3 regions of the Brevibacillus gelatini genome follow, and region 2 is predicted to be linked to each of the others. Evidence: riboswitches for the same ligand, from Rfam matches in the RefSeq annotation. Region 2 holds a riboswitch; each other region holds the start of a gene.
What was found. Region 2 has a riboswitch for S-adenosylmethionine ahead of AAFJ72_RS13705 (homoserine dehydrogenase). Riboswitches for the same ligand answer to the same signal wherever they lie in the genome.
Positions count from the first base shown of each region.

Region 1: it holds a riboswitch for S-adenosylmethionine, as region 2 does, so the genes downstream of both, AAFJ72_RS19040 (sugar ABC transporter substrate-binding protein) here and AAFJ72_RS13705 (homoserine dehydrogenase) in region 2, are expected to answer to the same signal.
Region 3: it holds a riboswitch for S-adenosylmethionine, as region 2 does, so the genes downstream of both, AAFJ72_RS17995 (2,3-diketo-5-methylthiopentyl-1-phosphate enolase) here and AAFJ72_RS13705 (homoserine dehydrogenase) in region 2, are expected to answer to the same signal.

Region 1 covers NZ_CP154342.1:3,945,025-3,951,449, reverse strand. Annotated here, with positions in the region: gene AAFJ72_RS19055 (GNAT family N-acetyltransferase) at 166-906, shown strand; gene AAFJ72_RS19050 (DUF421 domain-containing protein) at 1,091-1,813, shown strand; gene AAFJ72_RS19045 (ATP-binding protein) at 2,022-3,260, opposite strand; SAM riboswitch class I at 3,462-3,583, shown strand; gene AAFJ72_RS19040 (sugar ABC transporter substrate-binding protein) at 3,705-4,727, shown strand; gene AAFJ72_RS19035 (sugar ABC transporter ATP-binding protein) at 4,804-6,294, shown strand; gene AAFJ72_RS19030 (ABC transporter permease) at 6,296-6,425, shown strand, end outside.
Region 2 covers NZ_CP154342.1:2,847,547-2,853,971, reverse strand. Annotated here, with positions in the region: gene AAFJ72_RS13720 (Gfo/Idh/MocA family protein) at 1-360, shown strand, start outside; gene AAFJ72_RS13715 (cyclase family protein) at 347-967, shown strand; gene AAFJ72_RS13710 (DinB family protein) at 1,020-1,541, shown strand; SAM riboswitch class I at 1,635-1,742, shown strand; SAM riboswitch class I at 1,861-1,970, shown strand; gene AAFJ72_RS13705 (homoserine dehydrogenase) at 2,052-3,314, shown strand; gene AAFJ72_RS13700 (CapA family protein) at 3,326-4,480, opposite strand; gene AAFJ72_RS13695 (VOC family protein) at 4,557-5,363, shown strand; gene AAFJ72_RS13690 (CcdC family protein) at 5,459-5,938, opposite strand; gene AAFJ72_RS13685 (MFS transporter) at 6,047-6,425, opposite strand, start outside.
Region 3 covers NZ_CP154342.1:3,722,108-3,728,532, forward strand. Annotated here, with positions in the region: gene AAFJ72_RS17985 (anti sigma factor C-terminal domain-containing protein) at 1-995, opposite strand, end outside; gene AAFJ72_RS17990 (sigma-70 family RNA polymerase sigma factor) at 992-1,468, opposite strand; SAM riboswitch class I at 1,669-1,817, shown strand; gene AAFJ72_RS17995 (2,3-diketo-5-methylthiopentyl-1-phosphate enolase) at 1,928-3,142, shown strand; gene AAFJ72_RS18000 (2-hydroxy-3-keto-5-methylthiopentenyl-1-phosphate phosphatase) at 3,139-3,807, shown strand; gene AAFJ72_RS18005 (methylthioribulose 1-phosphate dehydratase) at 3,811-4,464, shown strand; gene AAFJ72_RS18010 (1,2-dihydroxy-3-keto-5-methylthiopentene dioxygenase) at 4,482-4,994, shown strand; gene AAFJ72_RS18015 (Ger(x)C family spore germination protein) at 5,051-6,166, opposite strand; gene AAFJ72_RS18020 (GerAB/ArcD/ProY family transporter) at 6,163-6,425, opposite strand, start outside.

The sequences.
Region 1 (6,425 bases), 1.1 Mb from region 2:
TTTGACGGGAGCGGGGTTTTGACGATAAGTATCCTGTTGTGGAAACAGTTTGTGTCTCCATCAAGTTTTGGTAGAATGAAAGAGTTGAGGGGCGGGTTTTCCTCTCATGCGAGCAGGGGCCTTTTCCGATATAGAGATAGAGACGGTTTTGGGAGGATAGATAGAATGGCATACAAGGTGTACACACAAGCAGAGCGTCCTGATTTGAACGATCAAATGGCCGATGTGCTCGCCGCCAGCTGGTCTACATTCATGCTGCATGACGAAGTGGCCGAACAGCATTACGATCGGCTGGAAGAGTGGTTTGGCTCTTTTCAATATTTGCTTACGGATGAAAATGACACGGTAATGGCGGTTGGCAACTCCATTCCTTTTTACTGGGACGGTACCCTGGAAGGCATGCCAAAAGGCTGGGATGACGTCTTCCTGCGCGGAATTGAAGGCTATGCGCAAGGGCAGAAGCCAAATACACTGTCGGCTCTCTCGATTTCGATTGACCCGAAGCATCGCGGACTCGGCCTCAGCCGCCAGATGGTAACGGCGATGAAGGACATCGCGAAGCAAAACGGGCTGGAATACATGGTGGTGCCTGTGCGTCCATCTCTCAAGCACAAATATCCGCTGATCCCGATGGAAAACTACCTCGAATGGAAAACAGCGGACGGTGCTCCTTTTGACCCGTGGGTGCGCACGCACTGGAAGATGGGCGGGAAAATCATGAAAGTGGCTGCGGAATCCATGCTCATCAGAGGCAGCCTGGCCAAATGGGAAGAGTGGACAGGGATGAATTTCCCAGGGTCCGGCATGTACATAATTCCGGGGGCGCTCGTTCCGGTGCGCGTCGAAGCGGAAAAGGACGAGGCCGTATACGTGGAACCGAATGTTTGGATGCAGCATGTATTATAAAAAAATATGCGGGGAGCTTTTGCTTTCCCGGATGAGAAGGGCCGTCATTTGTGCGGCTCTTTTTTTCATTTGCGAAATGTCTGACCGAAGCTACACGCGCTTCGCCGGGAAACCAGCTCGCATAATTGATGCCAAAAGTTTTCATAGTAAAAGGAGGAAAGACTTGCGGGCAGGGGGAGTTTTTGTGGATTTGTTCAATGAGAGCTTGGTTGTAGTCGGGCGCGTATTTACGATTCTGCCGCTGCTATTGATCGTGACGCTGTTCATGGGAAAGCGCTCGATTGGCGAGCTGCCTGTCTTTGATTTTATGATTATCCTTACGTTGGGTTCTGTGACCGGGGCCGATATTGCCGAGCCGAATGTCCACCATCTTCCCATCGCGGTGGCGATTGTGGCCCTCGGCGTGCTGCAGCGCCTCGTGTCGCAGTGGTCGATTGTGTCCAGGCGCTTTGGGAAAATGGTCACGTTTGAACCGACGGTCGTTTTTTACAACGGCAAGTTTCTCGTCCATCAGTTGAAAAAGATACGCTATTCGCTCGATAATGTGCTGCAAATGCTGCGGGAAAAAGACATTTTTGATCTGGCAGAAATTGAAATGGCCATCATCGAGGCCAATGGCCGTTTGACCGTATTGAAAAAATCGGCGCAGCAGCCAGTGACGAGACAGGACTTGCAAGTCCAGACTGCTTCGACGGGCATCTCCCTGCCTGTCATTGTCGAGGGGAAAATATATCCGGATGCGCTGAAGTACCGCGAACGTGACGAAGAGTGGCTGTTGCAGGAGCTGAAAAAGAGAGGCGTCGCGGTCGAGGACGTATTTCTCGCCACGCTGAATCGGCAAAACGAGTTGCTGTTATTTGAAAAGCAGCCGAACAATCTGCAGCAGATTCCGCCCGTTCAGCATTGAAGGGAAGGCAACTGTTTTCGGGTGAAGCAAGACCGGGACCGGCAGTCTGGGAGGCGATGGTCAGGAGCGCTTGTGCTTCATCACCTCCCCGTCCATTTGTCCGTCGCAAGCGAAATGATCCCGCTCTCAGGGGGCGTACCTTTCCACGAGGGCTGAGCATGTTTTCATGGCCAGGCTTTTTCACCTGACCGCTACTGCGACCTGGCCGCTACTGCGGCTGATGATACGGAAACGTAATCGTGAACTTCGTACCGACCTTTGGCTTGCTCGACACGCTCACCGAGCCGCCAAACGCGCGGATGACGTGATAGGAATAAGTCAGGCCGAGTCCGGTGCCGCTTGTTTTGGTCGAAAAATAAATCGTGCCCAGTCGCTTGATCTGTCCCTCGTCCATGCCGATGCCGTTGTCCTTGATGATGAGGAGCGCGTTGTTTTTTTCAATCAACAGCGACAGAACGACTTTCCCGTTGGCCGTCTCCGCGCATGCTTCGATGGCATTTTTTACAAAGTTTACCAGCACCTGCTTGAACTCGTCGGGATTGGCCATGATCGTGACGGGCTTTTCATATGCTTGCAACTCCAGCTCGATGTTGTGCATGTTGGCAAAAGGCAGCATGACCTCGCGGACGACATAGAGCTGCTCGCACACGTTGATAAGCTCGTTGCGCTCCTTGAGCGGCTTGGACAGCGCGAGGTACTCCGTCAAAATCGCTTCCGTGCGCTGGATCTCGTCCAGGCTGATGCGGATGTACTGCTCGGCTTTCGCAATGTTTCCCGCGTCTTCCTGCATCAAGCGCAAAAAGCCTTTGACGGCTGTGAGCGGGTTTCTCACCTCGTGCGCCAGTGAAGCCGCGACGTGGCTCATCGTCTCGATCTTTTCGTTTTGTGCGTGGCGAATGAACAATTCCTTGTCTGATACGCATTTGCTAAATAACGACATCAACAGCCAGATGCCGACGATATTTTGAACGGGGATCACGAACACATGATAGGCAAGCTGATGGGATACATGGGTGGGAAAGTTAAGATAGGTCAATCCCAATTCTATCAGGGAAAAGAGAGCACCCGTCAAAAGAGTATACAGTGTTTTTCGATAACTGGCTTTGTAGCGTTGATAGATCAGGAGGGAGATCGCGAATGCGGTGGCTATCATGAGCATGGCGACCCACGTGTCTTCACCGCCCAGATAGTAGCGGTACAGCACTGATTCGATCAGCACGACCGAGGCGATTCGTACCCCGCCGTAGATCAAGGCGAAGAATACAAAAATAAATCCCTCAACGGCGCTCGACGCGAAGGTCATCGCCAGAAACACGCAGACAGAACTGGTGACGAGAATAAAGGAACGACTGTAGTTACACATTCGGTCGCGGTAATAGATATTAAACAAAACAAACGGCGTCAGGGCAAAAAACATTTGCAAGATTACTTCTTTTAATAGACTCATCGGACATCTCCATCGCAAATTTGCATGGCTTTGGCTTTAATCTACCATATGTCGACAAGACTTTACAAAAATTCCTCCAAAATTTAGACATAAAGTTGGGACTACTTGGAGGACAAAAGTTTGAAAAACCTAGTTGACAGATGGGTAAAACAAGGATTATAGTCTGTATATATTCCGAAAACGTTGTGAAAATAAAAACTACTCTTATCCAGAGAAGGCTGAGGGAATGGCCCTATGATGCCCGGCAACCTAGCTGGCAGGATGATCTGACTTGCGAGCCAAGGTGCTAACTCCAACAGGTAGCGATACCTGACAGATAAGAGGCGCGAATCTTGTCGATCAAGCCTCTTTCATCTGTTGAAAGAGGCTTTTCCTATTGGAAGGTTGGAAGGTCGTCGCCTCCCCAGCTTGAAGCTCAGCAGGAAAGAAAAAGGGGGAATTTTCATGAAAAAGAAACTGGGTCTTGTCACATCAATTGTACTGGCTGCGTCGCTGGCCTTGACCGCTTGCGGCGGAGGAGCGGACACCCAAAATCAGGCGGGAAGCGGCGCTTCCGGCGGCGAGAAACCGAAGCGCATCGCCCTGATTATGCGCCAAAACGTCGGCACATTTTCTGCCCAATACATTAACGGCGTGAAGCAGGAAGTCGAGAAAAACGGCGGCGAGCTGACCGTATTCAACGCGGATACCGATTTGTCGAAAATGGCTTCCAACCTCGACGCTGCGGTGAACCAAAATTTTGACGGCATCCTGATTGACCACGGTACGGCAGAAGCGCTGCAGCAGGGCACGCAAAAAGCAGTCGACAAAAAGATTCCGGTCGTGCTGTTCGACACCGATATTAAGCTGCCAGGCGTACCTGTCGTTGAGCAGGATGACAACAAGCTGGCCGAGCTGAGCCTGGAGAAGCTGGCTGCCGATACGGGCGGCAAAGGCAACATCGTGAAAATTTGGGTAGCAGGCTTCGCACCGATGGAAAAACGCCAGGTAACGTATGAAGCCTTCCTGAAAAAATACCCGGATATTAAGGAAATCGCCGCATTTGGCTCGGCAACGAACAACACCGCGCTCGATACGCAAGCACAGATGGAAGCGATTTTGAAAAAGTATCCGAACAAAGGCGATATTACAGCCGTATGGGCATCGTGGGATGAATTCGCCAAAGGGGCAACCCGTGCGATCCAGCAAGCAGGCCGCACCGAGATCAAGGTATACGGCATCGACCTGAGCGACGAAGACCTGCAGCTGATCCAGGAGCCGAACTCTCCTTGGGCCGCGACGGCAGCGGTAGATCCGTCGAACATCGGTCGCATTCATGCGCAAACCGTTTTCCAAAAAATCAAAGGTGAGCAGGTGCCAGACAGCGTGAAGCTGAACCCGGTGCTGGTCAAACAGGAAGACTTGCCAAAGGATAAAAAAGTAACGATGGGCGACCTGTCCCAATACGTGCCAGAGTGGGGCAAGTAAGCAAATAGAGCTGGTTGATTTGGCTATTCCCGTTGCTTCTGTCAACGGGAATCTTGTTTATTTGGGGGTGCGAAAAGTGTCCAGCTTGCAGATGAAAGGGATTGTGAAGCAGTTTTCCGGCGTACCCGCGCTGCGCTCCGTCGATTTTGAAGTCAAGGCCGGCGAGGTGCACGCACTGCTCGGGGCGAACGGAACGGGAAAAAGCACCCTGATGAAAATTCTCACGGGTGCGTATCAGGCGGATGGCGGAAGCATCGTGATTGACGGCAAGGAAGTCTCCATCCAGTCGCCGCAGGATGCGAAAGCGCTGGGCATCCAGTGTGTCTACCAGGAAGTCGACACGGCGCTGATCCCGTATTTGAGCGTGACGGAAAACATTTTGCTCGACCAGATCGTGTCCAAAAGCAGCAAGGGACTCATGAACTGGCAGAGGCTGCACAAGGAAGCGGAAAGCATTTTGCAAGGCTTCGGCTTTTCCATCCCGGTGCGCATGCTCGTCGAGGAATGTTCGCTGTCGGAAAAGCAGTTGATCCTGATTGCCCGCGCGACCGTGCAAAAAGCGAAATACGTCATTTTTGACGAACCGACAGCTCCTTTGAGCACGAAGGAGAGCGAGCGGCTGTTTCTCATCATCGACCAATTGAAAAAAGCCGGGGTCGGGATCATCTATATTTCCCATCGGCTGCCGGAAATCTTTGAAATCTGCGACCGGATCACCGTCATGCGCGACGGCCAGTTGATTGCAACAAGCGAGACAGCCGCTACCACGATGGATGAAGTCATCGGGAACATGCTGGGCAAAAGCTTCGATGAAGAGTTTCCGAAGGTGGAGGTACCGATTGGCGAGCTGATCCTGGAAGCGGACGGGGTGGCTGGCGGCAAGGTTCGCGGTGTTGATCTGAGCGTTCGCGAGGGCGAAATCGTAGGTGTCGTAGGACTGGTCGGAGCAGGGAAGACGGAACTGGCCCGTTTGTTGTTTGGAGCCGATGCGGCCGAGGCTGGCCGGGTCAGGCTGAAAGGCAAGGAGGTACGTCTGCGCTCGCCAAAGGACGCCGTTGATGCAGGAATCGTCCTCGTCCCGGAGGAGCGGCGAAAAGAGGGCATTTTTGTCGAGGAATCGGTGAAAAACAACCTGTCTGTCTCCACCTTGTGGAAATGGTCGCATCTCGGGTTTATCCGCAGGGGAGCCGAGGCTGGGCAAGCGCGAGAGCTGGTGCAGCGACTGGGCGTGAAGACGGCGGACATCGGGCAGTTGGTCGGCTATCTGAGCGGGGGAAACCAGCAGAAGGTGGCGATTGGAAAATGGCTCGACACGGACGCGCAAGTTTTCATGTTTGACGAACCGACCAAAGGTGTCGATATTGGCGCAAAAAGCGATATTTATCGCCTGATCGGAAAGCTGGCGGAGCAGCGCAAGGGCGTTTTGTACTTTTCCTGCGAATTTGCGGAGGTGCTGGGCATCGCGGACCGGATTCTCGTCATGTTCGAAGGGAAAATCGTCCGCGAGCTGAGCCGGGCGGAAGCAACCCAGGAGCGGATTATGTATTATGCAAGCGGAGGTGAGTAACGTGGAGGGCAAAAAATTCAGCTTGTTTGATTTTATTTACAAATACGGTACTGTGGCAGTCATTGTGATCGTCATGCTGTTATTCAGTCTGACCAACCCGTATTTCTTTACCTATGACAATATCACGGACA
Region 2 (6,425 bases):
ACCTCCTATCAGCCGGCGGAAATCCAGGGAGAGGACGCCACGATGGTCATTGACAAAATCAATCACCTGACGCGCATCGAGATTCGCTACCGGGACGGACGGATCGAGGACGTGACCAGGCCGCAGACACCCAAAATGATGCACTATGAAATCAGGGAGTTCATCCGGCTTGCTGCCGCAGGCGCCAGAGAGTCAGCGACGAATTCACATGCCGCCTCGCTGTTGACGATGGAAGTCATGGATGAAGCGAGAAGACAGATGGGCGTCGTATTCCCGGCCGACTTGCAGCGCGAAAGCAGGCAGCTTGGGACAGAAAAAGAAGAGCAAATAAGAGAGGCGAAGCGCGATGAAAATGTATGATGTGTCTGCCCCCATATTCGAAGGGATGACGGTGTACAAAAACAAGCCGGAAAAGCAGCCGAAGATTTTGTCGGCAACAAACGGCTATGTGACCGAATCGAGGATCGACATGGATGTCCATTCCGGTACACATGTAGACGCGCCGCTGCACATGGTGAAAGACGGGGAGACTTTTGAAAGCATTTCACTGGAAAAGCTGGTGGGAAACTGCCGCGTACTCGACCTGACGCACGTAGAAGACAAGATCGGACGGGCAGAGCTGGAGGGCTGCGACATTGCGCCGGGCGATTTTGTCCTGTTCCAAACGAAAAACTCGTGGGAGGATGCTTTTTCGTTCGAATTCGTCTATTTGGCACAGGATGGTGCGGAGTATCTGGTGGAAAAAGGCGTGCGCGGCGTCGGCACAGATGCACTGGGCATCGAGCGCAGCCAGGAAGGGCATCCCACCCATAAAACGTTGTTTGGCGCAGGGGTGATTGTGATCGAGGGCTTGCGGTTGCGTGAAGTTCCTGCGGGCCAATACTTCATGGTTGCGGCCCCGTTAAAGCTGGTGGGCACAGACGCTGCACCGGCAAGAGTGCTGCTGTTTGAGGGCTGGCAAGGTTAAAAGCTGCCAGGAATAACCGCATCATTTTCCAAAAACAAAGGAGGATCAGAGCATGCCAGGGAGACCGAATCGCGAGGAATACGGGGATTATTTTGACTATTATGTCCAGTTGGTGCCGGATGGTGAGTTGGCTGCGATCCTGGCGGAGCAAAGAGCGCAAACCGTCGAGATGTTTTCCCGGCTTACGGAGGAGCAACTGGCGTATCGCTACGCGGCAGGCAAGTGGACGGTAAAAGAAGTGCTGGGACATCTCATTGATACAGAGCGGATCATGAGCTATCGGCTGCTGCGCATTGCCAGGGGAGACGAGACGCCGCTCGCCGGATTTGACGAAAATGCGTATGTCTCGCAAGCATTTTTCCAGGAGCGCGACTTGGCAAGCATCCTCGAAGAATACCAGGCGGTTCGGCAGGCGACACTCGCCCAGTTGCGGGGAGTGGCGGAGGAAGCGTGGACGCGAATGGGAAACGCGAACGGCAACAAGCTGTCTGCGCGCACATTGGCGTATGTCATCGCCGGGCATGAGGCCCACCACTGCCGCATCCTACGGGAAAGGTACGGACTGGCTAATTAGCTTGCCCTCTCATCCGAAGCGAGTAAAAACGAGAAAGAAACTTGTTGACGAATGCTTTGGAATTTCTTAGAATAGGCTCAACAGCATACGAGGTTCTTATCCAGAGAGGTGGAGGGTCTGGCCCGATGAAGCCCGGCAACCGTTGCGAACAGCGACAAGGTGCCAATTCCTGCGGGGCGTTTTCGCCTCGAAAGATAAGAAGCGGGTACATCATAGCAGTCATGGCGAACCTTCTTCTTAGCGAAGAAGGTTTTTTGATGTTTTGAACACGATTGTGCATGCTTGCAGACTGCCGAAGCAGTGCAAAAATTCATAATGATCTTTATCCAGAGAGGTGGAGGGACTGGCCCGATGAAGCCCGGCAACCGTTACACAGCGTGTGACAAGGTGCCAATTCCTGCAGGACGGAAGCGTCCTGGGAGATAAGGAGAAGGCTTTTTTGATGCCAAACCTTCTTCTTAGCAAGAAGGTTTTTTCTTTTTGGTAAAAATATGCGATGAGGTGACAGGAATGAGTGCAGGTGTAGTCAAGGTAGGGTTGTTGGGATTGGGAACAGTAGGAGGTGGCGTTATCAAGACGATTCGGTTGCAGCAGGAAAAGCTGTTCGCACGATTGGGCAAACGCATCGAGATTGTCAAAGCGTTGGTCCGCGATTCGGAAAAAGAACGGGCCGTTCAGGTAGATCCCGCCCTGCTGACCACCAATTTCGAGGATGTGCTGAAAAGTGACGTAGACATTGTCGTCGAGGTTATGGGGGGCGTCGAGCCGACGTACGACTACGTGCGTGCCTTGATCGAAAAAGGGTGCCACGTGGTAACGGCGAACAAGGAGCTGCTTGCCAAACGCGGCCCAGAGCTGGTCGAACTGGCAAACCGGCATCAGGTCCATCTGGCCTACGAAGCGAGTGTTGCAGGCGGTATCCCGATTTTGAGCGTGCTTCGACAGTTTCTGCGCACGAACGATATTCACGGAGTGCGCGGCATTCTCAACGGGACGACGAACTTCATCCTGACGAAGATGGAAGCCGAACAGCTCCCTTATCAGGAAGTGTTGAAGCAGGCGCAGGAGCTGGGGTATGCGGAAGCTGATCCGCGTTCTGACGTGGAAGGGTTCGACGCGATGTACAAACTGTACATTCTCGCGCAGCTTGTGTACGGCGAATCGCTGCCGCTTGCCAATGTCGTGCGCAAAGGAATCGCGGATTTGTCCCCCGGCCACATCCGTATCGCGAGCGAGCTTGGCTACCGAATCAAGCTGATTGCCCAGGCGCAAAAAACGGAGCAGGGAATCCGGCTCTCGGTTCAGCCGACGATGTTGCCTCTCGCCCATCCGCTGGCGCAAATCCAGGATTCCTTCAACGCTGTTCAGCTTTCGGGGAACATCGTCGGCGATCTGCTGTTTACGGGCAGAGGCGCAGGCGAGCTGCCAACCGCAAGCGCCGTCGTGGAAGATTTGGCTTATTTGTTGACGCAGCCGTTTACCCCGCATCCGGCCTGGAAGGAAAAAACGGCGGAAGCACAGCCGGCTCAAGGTGAGGACGAGCGCGTGCTGTGTTATCTCGAAGGGTCGTGTCCCGCGGCCACACCTGATCGCGTGCTGCATTTCCTGCGCGAGGCGGGCGTGACTGTGACCAAGCTGAAAGTGCAATTCGACCTGGGCGGCGTATTGCGTGCGGGGCTGATCGCAACGGGGATTCGCGAAGAGCACGAGGCAGTGCTGAAAAGCGATTTTGGTCTGGAGGTGCGCTGCTTCCCGCTGCTTGAAACAGCTTGAAATACGAAAAGCTACGTTTCTTGCCCATCCTTTGCCTGTATGCGGCCGTCCGCGTCAATCTGCACGTTTTCCGAGAGCGACTCGATTCGGCGGAGCAGCGCGGCTCCGTCCGCGGCATTCATCGGCACCGCTTGTCCCAGCTCGGCGTGAAAAGGAAGCATGGTCAGGCTGCAGACGGCGTTTTTCGTACAGCTTGCTTGAAGCACCATCGTTTCCCATGTTTTCGGCTCGGTTGATCGCGTGAAAATGAAATTGCCCAGGCTGTAGGCGATCCATTTGCCGCGATACTGTTCAAAGCCTTGCAGGACATGCGGATGGCCGCCGACGACCAGGTCTGCGCCTGCGTCGATGTATGCTTTTGCCAGCTCTTTTTGATGCTCGACGGGAAAGTCTTCCCGCTCTTTTCCCCAATGGGCGATCACGATGACGAGATCCGCTTGTGCCCTCGCCTGTTGAATGGCTTGGACGGCCATGGCGGGATCATACGTCCCTGCCAGTCCTGGCGCGTTTTTTTGCGCGAACCAGCTAACTTCCGGTATCACCCGGCTAAAGCCGAAGAGGGCGAGCCTGATCCCGTTTTTTTCCACGAACACAGGAGCGTAGGCGCGTGCGGAATCGACACCACCTCCGACGTAAGCGATCCGGTTTTGCTCCAGAGCGTCGAACGTATCGAGCAAGCCGTCTACCCCCTGGTCCATCGAGTGGTTGTTCGCCAGATTGACCGCGTCGATGCCGGCTGCTTGCATGGCGGGCGCAGCCAAAGGGGAGGACTTGTAGACGAACGCCTTGTTGTCTGCGGGCGTCCCTCTGGTCGTAAGCGGCGACTCCAGATTGGCAATCGTGTAGTCATCCTGTAAAAAAAGCTCGCGCACATGCGTGAACGGATAGTGGTAGCCTTTTTCCAGCAAAACCTTTTCCACATTTCCGGCCATCATCACGTCGCCGACAAAGGTGAGCCGGACAGTCTGCTCCTGTACAGCGGCGTGAGTCGGCGCGGGATTGGTTTCAGGGGCTTTGTGCTTGTCGAGTGTCGTGAAGCTGAAATAAGCTCCTGCCCCGACGCAGGCGAGCAAGCTGAAAAGAAGCGTGTTTTTCCATGCCCTGCGCCGCATGGATCGTCTCTGCATTTGCCGGGATCGCGTCCGGCTGTAATTCGTCTCGATCATGGTTCTCCTTTCTTCGTTGATGAAAAGATGGTGAATTTTGCTATGATAAAGCTAATACGAAAAGAGGCGAAAAAAGATGCAATTGTTCTTTGACCATCTGGTTCATTTTGTCCATCGGCAGCCCGAAGAAGCAGCGCGGCTGTTCCGCGAGGTGGGATTTCACGTTGTACCTGGCGGCAGGCACACCCGTTGGGGGACATGGAACAGTCTCAGCTATTTCGGCTTGTCCTATGTGGAGTTTTTGGCTGTCGAGGATGCCGTTGTTGCCGGGCAATCCGACAATCCGCTCATTGTGCAGCTGGTAGCCGAGCACGGTCTTGGCGAAGGGCTTGGGCAAATCGCCTTGCGCACCAGCGAAATGGATCGGTGGGCAGAGCGATTTCGGGCGCTTGGACTTACGCTCATCGGGCCGGTAGACGGGAGCCGCACAAGAGACGACGGAAAAACATTGCGCTGGCGCATGCTGTTTGCCGAAGATCCGCAGACTGCCCGAAACATGCCGTTTTTGATAGAGTGGCAAGAATCAGACGATGAGCGGCAGGCAGATTTGACACAGCGAGGGATCATTGCTCCCCATGCAAACGGCGCCACCGAGCTTCTGGCAGTCGGTTACGCCGTCGCGGACCTGGGCGCGGCGACGGCGGACTGGACGCGGTGGTTCGGGTGGCAGGCCGCAGAAGCGTTCACCGATGAGCGGCTGGGCGCGCGCTGTGTGACGTTTGCGCTGCCGGGTGGAAGCATCGTCCTGTGTGAACCGACGCAGGCTGGAGTAGCGCAGCAGGCGCTCACGTCTCGCGGGGAACGTCCCTTTTTTGCGAAAATGGGGGCGGCAAAGGCGCAGCCGTTTTCGTACGACATATGCGGCGGGATGTATCTGGTTTGATTGTCCCCTGGCGGACGACTCTCCGCAAAAAAAGCAACCGATTTCCTTCAAGCACAGGAGGAAACCAGTTGCTTTTTCGTTTTTCCCAGACATCATTACGTGCCAAACGTCTTTTTCGCCAATTGCTTGTACATGTACAGCATCGCGATACGCCAAGGAACAAGCATGCCAAAAGCAAGCAAGAAAAAAAGTCCGCCCGTCTGAATCGGGGTAAAGCTGTCGTTTATCACCAGTTTGATAATCAACCGGATGATGAGCAACCCTGCCAGGATGAAGAAGAAAGCCCGGGAGCGCTTGAGGTAGATGTCCCGGCCGATCACTTCAAAGCGCGAGGTCATAATCAAAGGAATCGAGAAAAACAACCCCGTGACAAAAGCGGCCAGATCGTACATCGGCGGGAGTGCTGCCTCTGGAAAGAGAAACATCGCAAAGCCCGTCGACATGAAGAAAGGCGGCAGGATGATGCTCTTTGCGGACACAGGCTTTTTTTGCCGACGCATGCGCACAAAGATGACCGCAGTCGCCATCAACAGCGGAACCAGGATGCCGAGTGCAGGGGAAGATAGGATCTGCATGGGAAAAACGCCTCCAAAGACTTGCAACAAATTTTCAACGTTGTTTTTTCTAGTGTACACCAAATGGAGGCGCAGGGAAAAGCAGCAGACAGGCAAGCGGTGCGATTGCTAGGCGGCTGCCTCGTCGCTTTCGCGGACATCCAGCCTGTGTTTTTTGCTGTAAACGAACGTCAGGATGCCGGACAAAAGGGTTATCGAGCCGATGAACAGCAGGTAGCCACTGATGCCGAGCAAGTCCAGGCCGATCCCGGTAATTCCCAGTGCCAGCAGGAAACAGCCGCGATCCAGCATGCTTTTGAAGGAGAAAAACCGTCCTTGCTGGTGGGCGGGCAGCCGCTTCTGAAAGATCGTCGAAAGCACCGGGAAAAAGAAGGCGACGACAAAGCCGAACACGGAAAACGAGGATAGCACCATCGCTTTCTGCGCTGCAAACGACATCCCGAACTGGGAGAGGGCAAAGAAAAACAGCATGAGCGTGGAGGCTGCG
Region 3 (6,425 bases), 870 kb from region 2:
AGCAGTGCAGAGCCCATGTCGCGTACCAGGCTTTTTTGCTCGGTCAAATATTTCATCTCGCCCATGAAGGCAGCCATTCGCCGCTCGCTTTCGCCGTTCACCTGAATCGGCGCTGCTCCGTAATCCAGCGCCCGCTCGGCAAAGCCCCAAACTTCCCCCGGGCCGAGTAACAGATTGCCTACTTCTCCGTCTGCCTGTTTCAACTCCACTCCCGTGTCGACGGCAAACCAGACCGTTTCTTGGCTGTCGCTGATGATATGGCGGGAAACCAGCTTGACGTACTGGTCATACGTCAAGAAGCTGTCAAACGAGATCGCCAGTTGGGATACCGTTCCCTCCGGCAGCTTTTCCAGCGTTGTCCAGGCAGGCGTGCGCAAATAGGCCGTGTCTTCTTCCGGTTCTCCGGATGACAACGGGTAGCGGAAAAACAGTTTTTGCTCCCTGACGCCACCTGTCCACTCCGGTCTGGCGCTCACGTTCCACAGTACATTCGTGCTCCGAAAGCGGCCAGCGTTTTTGGCCTCTCTGCCAACTTGCTCGCGCAGTTCCATGTCGATGCTGCCGTACAACAGCCCCACCTGCGAGCCGCTGCTGCCCACGCTCACGCCCGGCTGGGTAAAATTGACCATGTCCCACGCCACCCGGAACAAATCGTCGTACATCAGCCTGCCCACCCAGCCGTTTACAAGCAGCAAGAGCACACCTGCAAGGCAAGGAATCGCGAAGGCATAAAAGGAGGTCGTCAGCCGGTTTTTCCATTTTCCCCGGCGGACGATTGCCCGCTGTCTGGCTTCCGATAGCGAAAGCGCTGACTTGACTTCTTCCCTGTCGTCTTCCCCCTTGTCCTCCCCCAGCAGCAACCGTTCCAGCCTCTGTGCGTACTCTTCATCGCTTGTCAGTTCCTCGCCCAGTCGCTTCGCTTCCTCTCCCGTTACTTCCCCTCTCAAATAAGCAAGCAGCCTTTGCTCGCGCTCATCTCCGTTTTGCCTCGTCATAGCCCTTCCTCCTTCCACAGTTGTCGCATCTTTTGCCGTCCCCGAAACAGAGAACGCTTGACATCTGCCAGTTCGATTCCCAGCACCTGCGCCATTTCCGCGTAGGAAAGCTGCATCGTCGACAGCAAAATCACCTGCCGCTGCTTTTCCGGCAGCCGCTCCAGCCAGGCGGATGCCGTCTCCCACAATTCCTGGTTCACGAGCTGGTCAGCGGGATCGATAGCGGAAGCATCCAGCCGATCCGGCACGTTCCCGACGTAATCGACTGGCCGCCGCTTCTGCTTGCGATGCCAATCCACGAAAGCGTGGTAAGCCACCTTGAACAGCCATGGCCGCACTTTTTCCCCGTGATAGTCCTCCAGAGAGGCAAACGCGCGAAAAAAAGTCTCTTGCGTCAAATCTTCCGCCTGCCTCTGATCGCGTGTGAGCCGGAAAAGATAGCGGTATATATCGTTTACGTGCAACTGGTACACGTCCTCCAAGCCTACTTTCCCAATGTCTCCACACCCTTTCATCCCATACCACGCACGCTGTGTAAAAAAGTTTCACTTGCTGCCTCCTTTTCCCTGTGAGCAGATGCACATTCTCGTAAAAAACAAAGATTGACTCGGGAAACGAGAAGGCATATCATGGGGGTATCGCACACGGATCGATGTCGTGTGAACCATATTCACTCTTATCGCGAGCTGGCTGAGGGACTGGCCCTATGATGCCCGGCAACCGGCGCTATTTTTTGTGATCGACGAAATAGCGAAACGGTGCTAATTCCAACGGATAAGAGTCGGAGCTGTTGCTTCCGGCTACTGACCCGAGAGATGAGAGGAGACGAGACGTTTTCATAGTCGACAACCGCCTCCCCGCTCAAGTGGGGAGGCTTTTTTACATGTTTCAAAACGATCACGACGGCTTTCAAGCTGCCAAGGAGGACTAGCATGAGTGAGCAACGCATCCTCGTCACCTATTTGACCCAAGCCAAAGACTTGAACAAAAAAGCGGCTGCCATCGCAGTCGGCATGACGGTCGGCTCCTGGACGGACTTGCCCGCCGCCAAGCAAGCAGAGCTGGCGCCGTACCTGGGCGAAGCCGTCAGCGCCACTCCGCTGGAAACATTGGAAAACGGGGATGTACGCGGGCTGATTACCGTCAGCTACCCGACCCGCAACTTCACCAGCGATATTCCTTCGCTTCTGACCGGAATCTTCGGCAAGCTCTCGATGGACGGAAAAATCAAGCTGGTCGACATCGCTTTTCCCGACTCGTTCCTCCAGGCATTTCCCGGACCGAAGTTCGGCATCGAGGGACTGCGTAGCCGATTGAACGCCCATAACCGTCCGCTCCTGATGAGCATTTTCAAATCTTGCCTGGGCTTGCCGTTTGACGATCTGAAAACGCAATTCAAGGCACAGGCGGCAGGCGGCGTCGATTTGGTCAAAGATGACGAAATTTTCTTCGCAGACGACCGCGCGCCGTTTTTGGAGCGCATCCGGGCGTTCAAAGAGATCGCCCGGGAAACCGAAGCCGAGACAGGCAAGCCCGTCCTCTACGCCGCCAACCTGACTGGCCCGATCAACGAGCTGAATGAAAAAGCAAAACGCGCAGTCGAGGCTGGCGCCGACTGCCTGCTGTTCAACGTGCTGGCCTTCGGCTTCGATGCCTTGCACCGTCTGGCAGCCGATCCGGATGTCAACGTCCCGATCATGGCGCACCCGGCGCTCGCAGGCGCGTACTATCCGTCGCCTGACTACGGCATCGCCACACCGCTTCTGCTCGGCACCCTGATGCGGATCGCCGGAGCAGACCTGGTGCTGTTCCCGTCTCCTTACGGCAATGTTGCGCTGGACAAAACAGAAGCGCTTCAACTCGCCCAAAACCTGACGACACCACTTGCGGGCGTGCGCCGCTCGTTCCCGGTTCCGTCCGCTGGCATTCATCCCGGACTCGTACCGCAACTGTATCAGGACTTTGGCCTCGACCAAATCGTCAACGCAGGCGGCGGCATCCACGGCCACCCCGGCGGCGCAACAGCGGGAGCGAAGGCGTTTGTCGATGCGATCGCAACCGTCACAGCCGGACACAGCCTGGACGAAGCCGCTGCCGGATCGCCGGAGCTTGCCGTCGCCCTGGAAAAGTGGGGTGGCACACGATGAGCAAAAAACTCGTACTGTTCTGCGATTTCGACGGAACGATTACGGAAAAGGACAACATCGTCGCGATTGTGAAAAAGTTCGCTCCCCCCGAATGGGAAGCGATCACCGAACAAATTTTATCGCAACAAATAAGTGTGCAGGAAGGCGTCGGCAAGCTGTTTCAGCTGCTACCCTCCTCGTTGCGCCAGGATATTGTGGACTACATCGTCCAGGAGGCTACGATTCGCCCCGGCTTCGCCGACTTCGTCCGCTTTTGCCGCGAGGAAGGCATCGAGCTTCTGATTACGAGCGGCGGCATCGACTTTTTCGTTCAGCCGATTCTCGCTCCGTTTGACCTTGGCGGTGTTCCGATCTACTGCAACGGCAGTGACTTCTCCGGCGAGAACATCACGATTACGTGGCCGCACTCCTGCGACGAGCACTGCACAAACGGCTGCGGCATGTGTAAGACGACCATCATTCGCCGCTACGACCCTGCCACTCACTATCGCGTCGTCATTGGCGACTCGATCACGGACCTGGCTGGCGCAAAAATCGCGGATTACGTCATCGCCCGCTCCTTCCTCGCCGAGAAGGCGAAGGAGCTTGCGCTTTCGCACAGCACATTTGCGACCTTCCACGACGTGATTGACACACTGACGGAACTGAAACAGGAGGTTGTCTGATCCATGACCGCTACACTCGAACAACGTCTGGACGCTTTTCGCCGTCTGGATGACGTCAAGCTGACCTTTGCCCGCCGGGACTGGTTTCCCGGCACCAGCGGCAATCTCTCGATCAAAATCCAGGATGAGCCGCTGCAATTTGCCGTAACCGCAAGCGGCAAAGACAAGACCAAACTGTCGCCGGAAGACTACCTGGTGGTCGATGGAGATTCCCGCCCTGTAGACGCGACTTCGCTCAAGCCGTCCGCAGAGACGTTGATCCACGCCGTCGTCTATCAAAAGTTTCCGCAGGCAGGCGCCTGCTTCCACGTCCACACGGTCTGGAACAACCTCATTTCCGAGCTGTACTTCGGCCAGCGCGCCTTCTCCATCCAGGGGCAAGAGCTGATTAAAGGCTTGGGCATTTGGGAGGAAAACGCCCGGATCACGGTTCCGATTGTTGAAAACTTTGCCGATATTCCGACACTCGCTGCTGCGATTGAAAAAGTCATCACCCCGGAAATTCCGGGTGTACTCATCCGCAATCACGGCATTTACGCCTGGGGCGGCAACGACTTTGAGGCAAAGCGCCACCTGGAAGCATTTGAATTTTTGTTCGAGTACCACGCCCGCTGGCTGCAGTTGCGCCAAGCTGTCGTGTCCACTACAACCAATTAATCAAGGAGGTATGCAAGATGGCACAAATCCGTTTTCACGACACGAACGAGTACATTTCCGCACCGGAGGAAGTCATTTCTTTCCTGAACAGCCAGGAGATCATTTACGAAAAATGGGGCGTAGACCGCCTCGATCCGAAGCACCGCGACAACTACAGCCCGACCGAGGAAGAAAAGCAGGAAATTCTCGACGCCTTCAAGCCGGAGATCGAAGCGATCAGCAAGCGCCGCGGCTACCTGACGGCAGACATCGTCGTTCTCTCCGACCAAACCCCTAACCTCGATGAGCTGCTCGTGAAATTCAAGAACGAGCATCATCACACCGACGATGAGTGCCGCTTCTGCGTAGACGGCCACGGCATTTTCGCCATCAAGGGCAAAGACGGACGCTACTTCGACGTCGAGCTTGAGCCAGGCGACCTGATCTCTGTACCGCCTAACTTCCGTCACTACTTCACGCTGATGGACGACCGCAAAATCAAGGCAATCCGCCTGTTCGTCACACCTGCGGGCTGGGAAGCCATCTACTAATACAGAAAGCACCCTTAGCCGTTCCATTGGCGAAAGGGTGCTTTTCCTTTTTTGGCTCACTTGATAACGCCATTGCTTTTAATCGACACCTCCGGCACAAAACGGACATCGGCTTTGGCAAATGCCGCTGCCCAATCATCCTGCACCTTTTTCCACGCCTCGTACTCGTAGGCGCGGGCGTACACGCCAAAGCCAAACGGGTCTGTCCCGTTCTCCTGGCAGCTTTTCACCAGACGTGTGAACTCTTTTCGCAGTTCCTCGACAATCATCTTCTGCATTTTTTTGTAATCCTTTTCCATGTCGAATGGAAACTGCCTTTCAGCGATGTCTACAAGCAATCGCAACTTCACGTCAAAACGGAACTGGTTGTTGCGATAGCTCACCTTCACATCGCGATTGGTGCCTCTTAAAAAAAAGCTGAGCCTGTCCTTGACGATTTTCTTGCGGTCATCCTGAATCGGAAGCGGAATGGTCATAGAAGTCTCACCCGCCCTTTCGTGCAAGAACATTTGCAAAAGCATCGTATCTCTGGACTCAAGCAATCCTGCGTACGTTCCGTCGTGTCTCAGCAGCGCCGTGCCCATAATCTTGACAGCACGGTCCAATTTGATTTCCGTTAGTACAGCCGTCTCTCCTTTTTCCACCATTTGCCGATGAAATTCCTGTACCCTTGTCTTGACCGTCAAGTTCCGCTGATTGGCTGTATCGATCAGCTTGGTGAGGTGGAGCGGAAGGCGCGGTTTATCTATAGGGTCAAAAGCGAACAACTCCGCGAGCGGACCGTCAAAAACCACCACCCGCGCATTGACCGAGAAGCGGGCATCCCGAAACATGACGTCCATCAGTTGGAACCAGTGCGGATGCTCCAGCAGTTTTTTTCCGATCACAAACACCTGGATTTTCCCGGACAGGGTCAAAGCTGTTACCATCTCGTCAAACCTTCCTCTCGCCTGGCGCATCGAATCCGCCTTGACCCCGTACTCCTCTTCATTCAGTCTTGCTTCCCTGCTAAACACCGGACTGGACAAGTAGAAGATTAGCTCATTTTTTTCATTGAGATCGATCCCCGTCATCAGCGTGATCGTCGCATCCTCCAGAATGATCTGGTCTACGCAGCCTGTCAGGGATACGACCATGCAGAAAAGCAGCAGAATTCGCCCATACAATCTCATGCCTTTCTCTCCTCTGACGGCCTTCGCAAAAGCCAGATGGGCACTACAGCCAAAGCGGGCAGGGCGTAGCCAAACACAATCCCGCCGAAGCTCCAGAGCTCCGTCAGCTTCTTCAGGTCGATAAAGTTTGGCGTATACAACCATAGTGCCAGGACGATCAACAGCAAAAAGATAGCCAGATGCTTGCGGTGGTCGACCGTCCCCATCATTTGGCTTGTCGAGAAGACCGTGAAATAAAGATAAGGAAAGCTGGTTGTCG